Alloalcanivorax dieselolei B5: one gene and its partner. The protein of the gene in region 2 binds, or shares a complex with, the protein of the main gene of each other region. Links are inferred from orthologs where the notes say so. Each region holds a gene or a part of one and is shown on either strand. Other genes may lie near its edges.

Region 1 (2,878 bases), 870 kb from region 2 along the record:
AGGGCTGCCCGGTGACCATGACTGGATCGGCAGCGTCTACGGTGTGGGTTACCGTCTTCAGACCCGGCCCGAAGACGATACCGATGAAGACGAATAAGCGCGGGTTGTTCCACGGTTCCTGCACGCTCTCTGCACATTCTTCTCCGACACTGGGTACATCGAAGTTCAACGGAGAAAGCACCATGAAGAAAGCACTGCTGATCGCCCTCACCCTGGTCACCACCACCGCCTTCGCCGGCCCCGGCATGGGCCACGGCCCGAAGATGAAGTTCGATCCCGAACAGCGCATGGACCGCATGGCGGAAACCCTGGAGCTGACCGACGCTCAACGTACCGAGATCGAGTCGATCTTCGAGGAACAGCACGAGAAAATGAAAACACTGCACGATGAAACCCGCGAGCGAGTGGACGCGGTGTTGACCGCGGAACAGCGGGACAAAGCGCAGGCACTGCAGGAAGAGCGCAAGGAAAAGATGAAGGAGCGCATGGAACGGATGCAGCAGCGTCTGGAGCGGAAAAACGCGGAATAGAAAGTTTCACCCTCTCCCTGTCCCTCTCCCCTCAAGGGAGAGGGAACCGATTAGAAAGGTCTGTCTCCCCTCTCCCTTGAGGGGAGAGGGTGAGACAGCCGCGATCTTTCTTTTACTACAGCAACACTCTACGCAAATCCCCCAGCAGACTGCTCAGGTAGGTGGTAAAGCGCGCCGCGTCAGCGCCGTCGATCACCCGATGATCGTAGGACAGTGACAACGGCAGCGTCAGCCTGGGCTGGAACGCCTGGCCATCCCACACCGGTTTGGTGTCGGAGCGGCTGACGCCGAGAATCGCCACCTCCGGCCAGTTGACGATCGGCGTGAAGGCGGTCCCGCCGATACCGCCCAGGGACGAGATGCTGAAGCAGGCGCCCTTCATGTCCGCCGGTGTCAGCTTGCGATCCCGCGCCTTGGCCGCCAGTTCCGACATTTCCAGAGCAATCTCCTTGAGCCCTTTCTTGTCGGCGTCACGCAATACCGGCACCACCAGACCATTGGGGGTATCCACGGCGATGCCAATGTGCACATAGTCCTTCTGAATCAAGGCTTCACCGCCTTTCTCCAGGGAACTGTTGAAACGCGGGAAAGCGCGCAGCGCATTGGCACAGGCTTTCACCAGGAAAGCCAGCATGGTGAGCTTGACGCCTTCCTTCTCCAGCAGCTTGTTCTGGCTCTTGCGGAACGCTTCCAGGTCGGTGATATCGGCTTCGTCGAACTGGGTAACGTGCGGAATGGTGATCCAACTGCGGTGCAGGTTGCGGGCCGCCACCTTGCGCAGTTTGTTCAGTTCCACCCGCTCCACCGGTCCGAATTCGCTGAAATCGATGTCCGGCAAATCGTCCACCGGCGCCGCCGTGCCCGCCCCGGCCGGCGCTTCCATACGGCTTTTCAGATAGGCGTGGACATCTTCCTTGAGAATCCGATCCTTGGGACCGGACCCTTTGACCCGTGCCAGATCCACACCGGTGTCGCGGGCCAGCTTGCGTACCGCCGGGCCGGCATGGACCTGGGCGGACGGCTGACCTGAGGACGCGGAAGCGGCGCTGCTCTCCTGTCGGGCCGGCGTCGGGTCGGCCGGTTTTTGTGTCTGACCGGCACTTTGCGCTGAAGCGGCTTCCGCTTTGGCCGCGGCCTTGTCACCGTCGGCTTTCGCCGCCGTTTTACCGTCGTCGCCGGACGTTTTCTTCGCCACGGCGCCGCCGGCGGCCCCTTCCAGATCCATCAGTTGATCACCGGTGCCGACTTTGTCACCCACCTTGACCCGCAATCGGGCCACGGTACCCGCCGCCGGCGAGGGAATGTCCAGGGACGCCTTGTCGGACTCCAGCACCACCAGGGTTTGCTCGGCCTCCACCTGATCCCCGTCCTGGACCGAGATCTCGATGATCTCAGCGCCTTCGATATCCCCAAGATCGGGCACCGTCACGGTCTGGCTGCCACCTCCCTGGGGCGCTTCCTGTTCATCATCCTCGCTGTCAGCGCCTTCGTCCGTGCTTTTGCTCTCCTGTTCCGGCTCGGCTTCCTCAGCACCATTCCGGTCAGCTTGTTCCTCCCCGGCCGCTTGTCCGGCGTCGTCGTCACCGGCCTCCGCCTCCAGTTCCAGCAGCGGGTCGCCTTCCTTGACCTTGTCACCCTGCTTGACCAGCAGACCCAGCACTTTGCCGCCTTTTGGCGCCGGCACTTCCACCGTCGCCTTGTCCGATTCCAACACCACGATGGTGTCTTCCGGGGCAATGGTATCGCCCTCTTTCACCGTCACCTCGATGACATCAACAGGATCGCTGCTGCCGACATCGGGGACTCGAATAGTTTCCTTGCTCACGCTTTGCTCCTTCTTGTGGAAGAAGAGTGGAAAATCATTAGTGGGTCACCGGATAGGGTTTGGCCGGATCGATTCGGTATTTTTCCATCGCTTTTTGCACCACGTCGGCGTCGACCTCGCCTTCGTCACGCAGCGCGGTCAATGCCGCCAGCACCACGAAGTAGCGGTCCACCTCGAAGAAGTGGCGCAGTTGCGCACGGGAATCACTGCGGCCGAAGCCGTCGGTGCCCAGCACCCGATAAGGCGCCTTGACCCAGGGCCGGATCTGATCCGCGTAAGCCCGGATGTAGTCGGTGGAGGCGATCACCGGGCCGGCGCGGTCCGCCAGACAGCGCTCCACCCAGGTCGGTTCGTGCTTGTCGCGTTCCGGTGCCAGCATGCGATCACGGTCGGCACGGATGCCTTCCCGGCGCAGCTCATTGAAGCTGGTAACACTCCACACGTCAGCGCTGACACCAAAGTCCTGGTGCAGCAGTTCCGCCGCGGCTTCCACTTCGCGCAAAATAGTGCCGGAGCCCAACAG
Region 2 (3,149 bases):
CACGTAGTTGAGTTCCCACTCGGCGGCGCGACGCTCACGCTCGTCTTCCTGGGAAGGATCTTCCAGCGCCTTGATGTCCGGGTGGCGGAACAGCGCGCTGCCGTCCACGTTGATCTTGGCGTCCAGGCAGTGCAGATCACCCTGCTCGGTGACCACCAGCGGGTTGACCTCGATCAGCGCCAGGTCCTTGTCGTCGAACAGTTTGGCCAGGCCGGTGAAGATCTTGGCGAACTGGTTGACCTGCTTGCCTTCCAGACCCAGCTGGAACGCGATTTGACGGGCCTGATACGGCTGCGCGCCGACCAGCGGATCCACTTCCGCCTTGAGGATTTTCTCGGGGGTTTCCTCGGCGACTTTCTCGATTTCCACGCCGCCCTCGGTGGACGCCATGAACACCACCCGGCGGGTGGCGCGATCCAGTACCGCGCTCAGGTACAGTTCCCGGGCGATGTCGGTGCAGGTTTCCACCAGAATTTTGGAAACCGGCTGACCGTGCTCGTCGGTCTGGAAGGTGACCAGACGCTGGCCCAGCCATTTTTTGGCGAATTCAGCCGCTTCTTCCGCGCTGTCCACCAATTTCACACCACCGGCCTTACCACGGCCGCCGGCGTGTACCTGGGCCTTGACGACCCATTTGTCACCACCAATTTCCTTCGTTTTGGCGGCTACCTCTTCGGGGGTGTCGCAGGCGAAGCCTTTGGAAACCGGCAGGCCGTAATCAGCAAACAGCTGTTTCGACTGATACTCGTGGAGGTTCATGCCATTAATTCCGTCGTTGATGAAAGATCAAAAGGCGGGACGGCGTGGCACGCCAACAACCGACCAAGTTCCGCGTTTGCGCCGACGGCTCCCGCGGGAGCGCGGCGGTGCAAACACACTAAGTCCGGTATCGGCCAGCGCGGCACGCCGGGGCCCGACTCTTATTTCTTGCGGCGCCGTTGCGCCACGTGGATGGCCTTGTAATCCGTGGCCAGAGCCGCCTCGTGCACGGTCTCGGACAGGCTCGGGTGACCGAACACCATCAATTGCAGGTCCTCGATGCTGGCGCCGAATTCCAGGGAAATAACGCCCTGTTGCACCAGTTCGGAAGCCTGGGGACCAAGCACGTGCATGCCCAGAACGCGGTCGCTTTTCTCGTCCACCACGAACTTCACCATACCGGCGGATTCACCGGCGGCCAGAGCACGCCCATTGGCGGCGAAGGGAACTGCCCCGGTTTTGTAGGGCTCCCCGGATTCCTTCACTTCTTCCTCGGTTTTACCTACCCACGCCACTTCCGGGTGGGTATAAATCACCCCGGGGACGGCGTCGTAGTTGACCTGGGTATGCTCACCCGCGATCACCTCCGCCACCATGACCCCTTCTTCAATGGCCTTGTGGGCCAGGGCCGGACCGCGCACCAGATCACCGATGGCGTACACACCGGGGACGTCGGTACGGCACTGGTTATCCACGTAAATGAAGTTACGCTCATCCAGGGTCACACCGGCGTCCTGGCTGAGCAGGCCTTCGGTATAGGGGCGGCGGCCAACGGCCACAATCAAACGATCGAAAGTTTCTTCGTGTTCGCCGTCACCATCGGTATAGGTAACGCGAACGGAATTTTTGTTTTTCTTACTGCCAGTGACCCGGGCACCGAGGTGAATGTCCAGGCCCTGCTTGGTGAACTGCTTCATCGCTTCCTTGGCGATTTGCTGATCCACCGCCGGCAGGAAGGTGTCCACGGCTTCCAGCACGGTCACCTGGCTGCCCAGGCGCGCCCACACGCTGCCCAGTTCCAGGCCGATCACGCCGGCGCCGATCACGCCCAGTTTCTTGGGCACGCTGGTGAATTCCAAAGCACCGGTGGAGTCGACGATGATCTGCTGGTCCACTTCCGCCACCGGGATATCGATCGGTACGGAACCGGCGGCCAGGACCACGTTTTCCGCTTCCAGGGTCTGCTCGTCGCCTTCCAGCGGCTTGAACACCACCTGCTTGTTGGCTTTGAGCTGGCCGGTACCTTGCAGCCAATCCACTTTGTTGGCCTTGAACAACTGGGCGACACCGCCGGTCAGTTGCAGCACGACCTTGTCCTTGCGCTGCAGCATGGTGTCCAGATCCAGGTTCAGTTTGCCAACCCCGATACCGTGATCGGCGAAGGCTTCCTCGGCTTCATGGTATTTCCAGGAAGAGTCCAGCAGCGCCTTGGAGGGGATACATCCCACGTTCAGGCAGGTGCCGCCGAGAGCCGGGTCGCCCTGCTTGTTGATGCGCTTCTCGATGCAGGCGGTCTTGTAACCCAATTGCGCGGCGCGAATCGCGGCGACATAGCCACCAGGCCCGCCACCGATGACGATGACATCGTATTTCTCTGACATAACCAGTCCCTATATGCGTCGGGGCCACCGGCGCGGGGCGCGGGGCCCCGGGCCGGCGCCGGGAATCAGATGTCCAGCAGCAGCCGTGCCGGATCCTCGATGAAGTTCTTCACGGCGACCAGGAATTGCACCGCTTCCTTGCCGTCGATGATCCGGTGGTCATAGGACAACGCCAGATACATCATCGGCAGAATCTTCACTTCGCCATCCACCGCCATCGGTCTTTCCTGGATCTTGTGCATACCCAGGATGGCGGTTTGCGGCGGGTTGAGGATCGGCGTGGACAGCAGCGAGCCGAAGACACCGCCGTTGGAGATGGTGAAGGTACCGCCGGTCATGTCCTCGATGGACAGCTTGCCGTCCCGGGCCTTGGTACCGAACTCGATGATCTGGGATTCGATTTCGGCCAGCCCTTTCTGGTCGGCGTCGCGCATTACCGGCACCACCAGACCACGATCGGAAGACACCGCCATGCCCACGTCGTAGTAACCGTGGTAGACGATGTCGTCACCGTCGATGGACGCATTCACCGCCGGGAAGCGTTTCAGCGCTTCCACGCAGGCGCGGGTGAAGAAGCTCATGAAGCCCAGGCGCACGCCGTGGGACTTCTCGAACTCGCTTTGATAGTGCTTGCGCATGTCCATGATCGGTTTCATGTTGACCTCGTTGAAGGTGGTCAACATGGCCGCGTCCTGCTGCGCCGCCACCAGCCGTTCGGCGATGCGCTTGCGCAGGCGGGTCATCGGTACGCGGCGTTCCTCGCGCTCGCCGGCGGCCGGGGCGGGAGCC

Evidence for each region.
Region 1: the proteins of lpdA (region 2) and aceF are in contact, whole or in part, in a crystal structure (PDB 1EBD), measured with the Geobacillus stearothermophilus proteins. The link is inferred for Alloalcanivorax dieselolei B5 from one-to-one orthologs. Residues at the interface, in WP_049624544.1 of Geobacillus stearothermophilus: Pro340, Ser341, Asp344, Tyr345, Arg403, Asp406, Val408, Glu431, Ala432, Gly433, Asp438; in WP_033016211.1 of Geobacillus stearothermophilus: Ile130, Ala131, Met132, Pro133, Arg136, Arg140, Glu141, Asn155, Arg157.

The regions. Positions count from the first base shown.
Region 1 is NC_018691.1:3,846,696-3,849,573, forward strand. It holds aceF (dihydrolipoyllysine-residue acetyltransferase), read right to left. Parts: upstream 2,356-2,878; coding sequence 646-2,355; downstream 1-645. Other genes in the region: B5T_RS17090 (response regulator), read left to right, coding at 1-97; B5T_RS17095 (Spy/CpxP family protein refolding chaperone), read left to right, coding at 183-530; aceE (pyruvate dehydrogenase (acetyl-transferring), homodimeric type), read right to left, coding at 2,393-2,878.
Region 2 is NC_018691.1:2,976,428-2,979,576, forward strand. The notes cover bases 141-3,030. They hold lpdA (dihydrolipoyl dehydrogenase), read right to left. Parts: upstream 2,361-3,030; coding sequence 921-2,360; downstream 141-920. Other genes in these bases: sucC (ADP-forming succinate--CoA ligase subunit beta), read right to left, coding at 141-759; odhB (2-oxoglutarate dehydrogenase complex dihydrolipoyllysine-residue succinyltransferase), read right to left, coding at 2,426-3,030. In the rest of the region: more of sucC, read right to left, coding at 1-140; more of odhB, read right to left, coding at 3,031-3,149. UniProt on the Escherichia coli protein: Lipoamide dehydrogenase is a component of the glycine cleavage system as well as of the alpha-ketoacid dehydrogenase complexes.